Colwellia sp. M166: one gene and its partner. The protein of the gene in region 2 interacts with the protein of the main gene of each other region in a pairwise test. Links are inferred from orthologs where the notes say so. Each region holds a gene or a part of one and is shown on either strand. Other genes may lie near its edges.

The links. The genes of interacting proteins can lie anywhere in the genome.
Region 1: the proteins of ftsZ (region 2) and FGD67_RS16175 interact in binary tests that used the Escherichia coli proteins (3 or more experiments, as listed by UniProt). The link is inferred for Colwellia sp. M166 from one-to-one orthologs.

The regions. Positions count from the first base shown.
Region 1 is NZ_CP040755.1:3,572,905-3,578,636, reverse strand. What follows is about bases 1,289-4,272. They hold FGD67_RS16175 (bifunctional tRNA (adenosine(37)-C2)-methyltransferase TrmG/ribosomal RNA large subunit methyltransferase RlmN), read right to left. Parts: upstream 3,362-4,272; coding sequence 2,216-3,361; downstream 1,289-2,215. Other genes in these bases: ndk (nucleoside-diphosphate kinase), read right to left, coding at 3,639-4,070; pilW (type IV pilus biogenesis/stability protein PilW), read right to left, coding at 1,289-2,174. Also shown: FGD67_RS16185 (RodZ domain-containing protein), read right to left, coding at 1-962; more of pilW, read right to left, coding at 975-1,288; FGD67_RS16165 (NAD-dependent malic enzyme), read right to left, coding at 4,339-5,732.
Region 2 is NZ_CP040755.1:3,007,607-3,010,496, reverse strand. It holds ftsZ (cell division protein FtsZ), read right to left. Parts: upstream 2,083-2,890; coding sequence 919-2,082; downstream 1-918. Other genes in the region: ftsA (cell division protein FtsA), read right to left, coding at 2,161-2,890; lpxC (UDP-3-O-acyl-N-acetylglucosamine deacetylase), read right to left, coding at 1-780. UniProt on the Escherichia coli protein: Essential cell division protein that forms a contractile ring structure (Z ring) at the future cell division site. The regulation of the ring assembly controls the timing and the location of cell division.

The DNA of each region.
Region 1 (5,732 bases), 570 kb from region 2 along the record:
GAAACGTCATTGTAATCTATTTGCACCAATTCAGGCTTACCTAAGGTAACAGAAAATGGCGCTTGACCAGAAATACGCATAATATAACCTGATTTTTTAACGCCCCAAGCAATTCTTTCACCTGTAGCATCATAAATATTAACCCAACAATCACCAGAAAAAGTAAACACCACATCCGCTAAAGGTACGGTTAATTCATCATCATTAGCCATTATTTCATTATCAGAGACTACTTGAAGCGTAGTTGACGCTTCAACTACTGGGGATTGTTCAGCGTTAAGCGGTTCAATTGTGACCTTAACACTATCATCTACTGTTGTTGGTAGAGTGCTTGCTGGCGCTGTCACAGTGTCTATAGTATTGTCGAGTGCATTCGCTAAAGTTTCTTGCTGCTCAGTACTAACTTCATTATTTAGCTCAATTGCACTGGCACTATCAGATAAGTTGCTGGGCTCAGTGTTATTATTATCTGCCACTGCTAATTCAGCCGTTTCAGTTAATATCGGCTCTGGCTGTTCTGAAGGTGATTGCAACCACCAAACTACCGTTGCCGTCACTAGAATGGCTAAAATAAGATAAGAAATCCACATTAGCATATTGTGCTCAGCTTGTTTTTCAGTACCTTTAGAAAAGCTTTGCATTTCAGCACATTGACGCTGTGAACCCCCCAGTTGGTCATAACTATTCAAGATATCTTCTTGGGAAATATTAACTAGCTTAGCGTAACTTTTTAAATAGCCACGGTTGAAGGCCGAAGGTAAGCTAAGATCAAATTGCTCAACTTCAATGTTTTCAACGAGTGATATTCTAAAGTTTAATTTGTCTGCCACTTGCTGCTGGCTTAAGCCCTTAATTTTTCGTGCTTCTTTAAGCATACGACCAGGGCCAACAATTTCAATATCATCAGATATTTCTGATAATTGCTCTTCTTCATTTTTCAATATTATATGCTCTTGCTTCATCAAGCGTTACTCTTAGTGTTTCGCAGCTAATTTAGGGTCTGCGAGATAAAGTACATCACCGATTTTTAAAATATAAGGACTACGCAGCTTATTCCAGCGTTTTAACCTATTCACCGCAATATTGTGTTGTTTAGCAACAGTAAATAAACTATCGCCTTGTTCCACAGTATGAATAGGTAATGACACCATAGTTGGTTTATTGTTTTCTCTAGCTATTTTTTCTTGCGATTCAAGCTTTTGTTTCACTGTTGGCATAACTGAATTTACCATCATTGGCTTGAGGCCTTGACTACTCAAGTCTGATTTTTCTGAAATCGCGACAACTTTCGGTGACAATACCACAACGCGCTTTTTCTTTGTTGTCTTTTTACCATTAGCAAGTGAATCTCGGTATTGTTCAGCTAGTTTGTCAGCATCAAGCCGATATAGTTCATTTAAAATGTATTGCTTTGCCTCAAAAGAATGAGGAAACATTTTTACCAGCATATTGCCATAATTTTCAGCAATAGCTTTGTTGCCCTGTTTGGTAAATATTTTAAAGGCTAAGGCTAATGCCTCGGCACTAAAACGACGCGTTGATTTTTCATAGCGATATAAATAGCTTTGTGCTGACGTATAGTTACTTTTCGCGTATTGTAGACGCATCATTTGATATAACGAACTTGCGCTATTGGGACTATGCGCAATGGCTTTTTCAAGATATATTTCCGCTTTATTAAACTGTTTAGCTTTGAGCTGACATAGTGCTAAATTTTCATAACTTTGTGCAACTAAGATATAGCTAGGGATCGCTATAGCTTTTAAGATCTGTTGTTCGGCAGCAGCATATTTTTCTTGGCGACACAAAAATACACCATAATTATTCAAGGTATCGGCATCATCACTATTAAGGCTTAAAGCATGCTCAAAAGCCTCTATCGCTAAATCAGCTTCTCCAACCGTTTCATAATAATGAGCGAATGCTGTGTGCACTTGCACTAAATTAGGCGCAAAACGTTTAGCTTTCGCTAAATTGAGTTTCGCCTGCTGAGTATTGCCCATTTTTAAATAGCCTAAGCCGAGAGAAATTCGGGTCATGGCTATTTCATTATTACTTGCTTCATTTTCAATTAACGGAGTACTTTTATCATGGCCATAATTTTGCGTCACACAAGCGGTTAAACTCATCGTACTTAGCAACACGATAAAAATCGTTGATAATTTTGCCATCATAAAAGTGTCGTCACTTAGTCAGTAATGATTTAACGTTGGAATTAAACCATTTTTACTGAAATTGATTCAGCTTTCACCTCTTTTTTTCCTGTTCGCTTAGTTCTATCTAAAACATCACCCGCTAACTGTCCACATGCGGCATCAATATCATCACCACGCGTGCGGCGAGTGATCACTGTCAGGCCGTAGCTTTGCAGTACTTTATCGAAACGGTCGATACGTGAATTACTTGAACGAGTGTAAGGTGACCCCGGATAAGGATTAAATGGGATCAAATTGATTTTACTCGGTAAATCTTTCAAAGCATGAGCTAATTCATGTGCTTGTTCAGTACTATCGTTAACATGGTCAAGCATGACATATTCAATGGTTGCCTGTTTATTAGCTTTTGAACCCTCAATATAACGCCCCGCAGCGGCTAAAAACTCTTCTAGCGGATATTTTTTATTTATTGGCACTAATTCATCACGTAACTTATTGTTTGGCGCATGAATTGATATTGCTAACGCACAATCAATTTTTTCTTTTAGCATATCAAGCGCAGGTACTACGCCAGAAGTACTAACCGTAACACGACGCTTTGACAGACCATAACCTAAATCATTTAACATAGTATCTAATGCAGGAATAAGGTTTTTCATATTCAGTAACGGCTCACCCATCCCCATCATAACAATGTTGGTAATTGGACGAGTACCGGCAATACGAGTGGCACCAATATCATTAGCAACTCGCCATACTTGGCCAATAATTTCAGCCATTGAGAGGTTACGGTTGAAACCTTGTTGCGCAGTTGAACAGAAAGTACACTCTAAAGCACAACCCACTTGCGATGAAACACAAAGGGTTGCGCGACCATTTTCAGGGATCCACACCGTTTCAACTTCCTGACCACCTTCTAAACGTAGAGCATATTTAATCGTGCCATCGTTTGACACTTGTTTTTCAGAAATTTCAGGCGCTTTAATTTCAGTATCACGTTGTAACTTCTCACGTAACTTTTTATTCAGGTTAGTCATCAAGTCAAAGTCATCATAACCAAAGTGATACATCCATTTCATAATTTGATCGGCACGAAATGGCTTTTCGCCGATGGAAGCAAAATATTCCCTCATTCCTTGATGGTCAAGGTTCAGTAAATTAATTTTATGCTTTACAGGGGTTACTACTTCGGTTACATCACTCATGATAAAAAGTTTCTCAACACTACAAAATTACAGAATAAATTGTACGCTTTTTGCGCAAAACAAACAATTTAGTGGATCTATTTCAAACCTTAAAAAAGTTTAAACTAAATAAAAGTCAATGTTCTCAGTAGTCTGTGCTCTGCAAAAACATTCAATTTTCTATAGCCTTAAAATAGACAAAAGGATTTTACCGATTAACGGTAAAATCCTTCAAATTAATTCTTAAACAATACTAAGCAACCTGTTGTGCAGATAGCTTATGATATAAGCTTTAAAATTAACGAGTACGTGGACAGATTTCTTCATCAGCGAAGAAGTATGCAATTTCACGTGCTGCTGATTCTAAAGCGTCAGAGCCGTGAGCTGCATTTTCGTCGATTGAGTCAGCAAGATCGGCACGGATAGTACCAGCAAGTGCTTCAGCAGGGTTAGTAGCACCCATGATTTCACGGTTTTTAAGAACAGCGTTTTCGCCTTCTAAAACTTGTACCATTACTGGGCCAGAAGTCATGAATTCAACTAAAGCGCCGAAGAAAGGACGTTCGCTGTGCTCAGCGTAAAAACCTTCTGCTTTTTCTTTTGATAAGTGAATCATTTTAGAAGCAACGATTTTTAAACCAGCAGTTTCAAAACGGTTATAGATTTGACCGATAAAGTTTTTAGCAACTGCGTCAGGTTTTACGATAGAAAAAGTACGTTCGATAGCCATGATAGCCCTCTCAATAAAATTAGAATTAAATACGGTATAAATTTTGGCGCGATTATAGACGAATTAAAAGCAAATGCCTAGGCTTATCACTTTTCATCAGCACAGTAATAATTTGAGGGATTTTCTTAACTAGGGCCGCTGCCACTGATGATATTGCATTAAAGCCTAAAAGCAGCTTGACCATTGTTGCTTCAGTAAAACATAAAACGCCCATCAAGATGGGCGTTTTGCAGTCGACACTATTATGTTAAAGCCATTGGCTCATGGCTTAAATACTAATGCGGCGGTACTGACGATATTGCGGTGTCCAAAAGTTAGCCTCAATCTTCTCTGCTAATTGTTCATCAGAAAGTGGCAACGCATGCCCTTGCTCATAAGCAACTTTAGCAACAGCAAAAGCTATTCTTTTACTTAGGCCGGCAATTTCAACTAATGGTGGTAGCAACTCTCCCTTGGCGGTATTCGCCAAAGGTGAAGCTTGTGCTAACATTTCACTTGCGGCCATTAACATTTTATCAGTGATACGAGCTATATTGGCAGAAACTACCCCTAAGCCGATACCAGGGAAAACATAACTATTGTTGCACTGGGCGATAGGAAAAAGTTCGCCTTTATATTCAACAGCTTCAAACGGGCTGCCGGTAGCAATAATAACCTCACCTTCAGTCCAGTTAATAACCTGTTCTGGCGTTGCTTCGACTTGACGACTTGGATTACTCAGTGGGAATATTATAGGTCTAGCACAATGCGACTTCATCGCTTTGATGACTTCCTCAGTGAATAAGCCAGGCACGCCAGAAACACCGATTAAAATCGTTGGTTTTGCGCCGTGCATGACTTCTAACAACGAAGCGTATTCACCGGCGGCATTCCATGTTGCAGTGGCAGACTGTTTTTGTGCCAGTTTCGCTTGAAAGTCACGTAAACCCGTCATACCTTCAGTTAATAAACCGAAACGGTCGATCATAAATATTTGGCTGCGAGCTTGTTGTTCAGAAATTCCTTCACTAACCATTTGTGCAATAATTTGTTCGGCAATACCGCAACCGGCAGAGCCTGCGCCAACAAAGGCAACTCGTTGTGCTGACAATGGTACATTTTTGGTGCGACAAGCCGCTAATAACGTGCCAACCGTTACTGACGCTGTGCCTTGAATATCATCGTTAAAACAACATATTTCATCACGGTAACGGTTTAGTAATGGTGTGGCATTAGGTTGCGCAAAATCTTCAAACTGCAATAACACATGTGGCCAACGACGTTTAACAGCATTGATAAACATTGCTAAAAACTCATCGTACTTTTCTTGCTCAATACGAGGATGGCGCCAGCCCATATACATAGGATCGTTTAACAGTTTTTCATTATTGGTACCAACATCAAGCATAACCGGCAAAGTATATGCTGGGCTAATACCACCACAAGCCGTATAAAGCGAGAGCTTACCAATTGGAATGCCCATACCGCCAATACCTTGATCGCCTAAACCCAGAATACGCTCACCATCGGTAACGACGATAACTTTAACTTTATTTTTCGTGGCATTACGCAAAATGTCATCAAGCTGATGACGTTGGTCATAAGAAACAAACAAACCTCGTGAACTACGATAAATATCAGAAAATTGTTCACAAGCATCACCAACGGTTGGGGTATAAATAA
Region 2 (2,890 bases):
AGCATTCAGTTCACCCAAGATGCTAACACCGCCCATATACAGGTCACCAATAGCATCTAAAATTTTATGCTTAACAAACTCATCATCGTAGCGTAAGTCATCTTTATTGAGCATGCGATATTCATCTAAAACAATCGCGTTTTCCAAGCTACCACCTAAGGCAAGGTTATGTGAACGTAAGAACTCAATATCTTTCATAAAACCAAAGGTGCGTGCGCGACTGATCTCTTTAACAAATGAACAACTTGAAAGATCCATACTCATGGTTTGACAAGTATTAGCAATCACCGGGTGTTCAAATTCAATCGCGAAATTAACCCGAAAACCTTCATAAGGCTTTAATTCAGCCCACTTGTCACCTTCTTCTACGCGTATAGTTTTAGTAATACGTAAAAAGCGTTTGGCAACATTTGATGTTTCAATGCCTACTGACTGAATTAAATACACAAACGGTAAAGCACTACCATCCATAATTGGAATTTCAGGTGAATCAACCTCAACAATGAGGTTATCAATACCTAAACCTGCGACAGCAGAAAGCAAATGTTCGACGGTGGAAATCTGAACACCTTGCTCATTCACTAAACACGTACATAAAGTTGTTTCACCCACAGCTTCCGGTGTCGCTGGAATATCGACAACGGGATCTAAATCAACTCGGCGAAAAATAATACCGGTGTTAGCAGGCGCAGGACGGAGAGTGATCTGCACCTTTTCACCTTTATGTAACCCTACACCTATGGCAGAGACACTTTCTTTTAACGTACGTTGTTTAATCATAAATAGCCTTCTTAAGCCTATATTTTGCGCTAATAAGTCGCCGCCGAAAATAAGCGGAGACGTAATATAACAAAAAAGCCTAATAAAATCAAAAAACCAACATTTTTAGTATTGCGTAATTAACTTTTCGAATATCGCTTAGTCTGCTTGTTTACGTAAAAATGCCGGAATATCTAAATAATCATCAAGTTCAGTAGCTGCTACTTTCTGCGCTTGAGCATTAGCTTCTGGCATAGTAACCGGATTCGCAGACAGCTCAGGTTGTGCGCTAGCAATATAGTCACCACCAACAACTTGTGGCTCAGCCACAGGCGTAGGATTGACTAAGGTAATATCTGGTTTACGCTCTGCACCAATACCCGTTGCCACAACCGTTACTCGTAATTCTTCCGTCATTTCAGGGTCAATAACCGCACCAACGACAACGGTAGCATTTTCAGATGCAAAAGCTTTAACCGCATTACCAACAGTTTCAAATTCATCAATGCTAATATCCATGCCGGCAGTGATATTAACCAAAATACCGCGCGCGCCAGCTAAATCAACGTCTTCAAGTAACGGACTTGAAATAGCAGCTTCTGCCGCTTCCTCTGCACGGTCTGGACCTGATGCAGTGCCAGAGCCCATCATTGCAGTACCCATTTCAGACATTACGGTTCTAACATCGGCGAAATCGACGTTTATGAGTCCAGGACGGGTAATAAGTTCCGCGATACCTTGCACAGCACCTAATAAAACATTATTCGCGGCTTTAAAGGCATCTAATAAACTGGTGCCAGGGCCAAGCACTTTCAATAATTTTTCGTTCGGAATAGTGATCAATGAATCAACATTTTTTGATAAAAACTCGATACCTTGATCGGCATAGTTCATGCGTTTTTTGCCTTCAAAAGGAAATGGCTTAGTCACGACCGCAACCGTTAAAATCCCCATTTCTTTGGCTATTTCGGCAACAACTGGCGCAGCACCAGTGCCCGTACCACCACCCATACCAGCTGCGATAAAGACCATATCAGCACCTTGCAGTGTTTCTTTAATAGTTTCTCGGTCTTCTTCCGCACTTCGGCGACCAATTTCAGGGTTCGCACCAGCACCCAGTCCTTTAGTGACATCGTGACCTAGCTGCAAAGTAACATTTGCCGCTGAGTTACGTAATGCTTGAGAATCGGTATTTGCGGTAATAAATTCTACACCTTCAATGGTTTGTGACACCATGTGTTCTACCGCGTTTCCGCCCCCGCCACCAACACCAATAACTTTGATGACTGCTTCTGCGTTGTGATCTTCCATTAATTCAAACATTTTATTATCTCCGATTTTTAATACGTTTTGTTCCACCAAAACTCTTTTATACTTTTAATTAGTAACTAAAATCGCTAATTAAAATTCGCCTTTAAACCAAGCAAGTACTCTCGAGCCGATACTACCGACTGACTCGCTTTTCTTTTTCTCATTACTTTGCTGCTGATTCGCTTGCATACCATAGTGTAACAAGCCGACAACCGTAGAATATGTTGGGTCGTTAACATACTCTTTCAATCCGCAGATATCTGAAGGCTGAGCAACTCGTGCTGGCATTTGAAATACTTCTTCGGCAAACTCAACTACACCTTCCATTTTTGCTGTACCTCCGGTTAAAACATAACCCGCAGCAATTTGATCTTCTAATCCACATTCTCGTAGTTCCTCTTGGATCAGTTCAAATAATTCTTGATACCTAGGCTCAACGACTTCCGCTAAAGTATGACGTGACATCGAGCGTGCAGGACGTCCGCCAACACTAGGCACTTCAATATTTTCTTCCATACTGACCATTTGGCGCAACGCACAGGCGTACTGCACCTTAATCTCTTCAGCATGACTTAACGGTGTACGAAAAATCTTTGCAATATCGCTAGTAACTTGATTACCTGCAACAGGTATTACCGCGGTATGGCGTAAAGCGCCACCGGTAAAAACCGCAATATCCATAGTGCCAGCGCCCATATCAACCACACAGATCCCAAGCTCTTTTTCATCATCAGTTAAGATTGCGTAGCTAGAAGCAAGCGCTGAGAAAATTAATTGATCAGCTTTTAGGTCACAACGTTCAACACATTTAACAATGTTT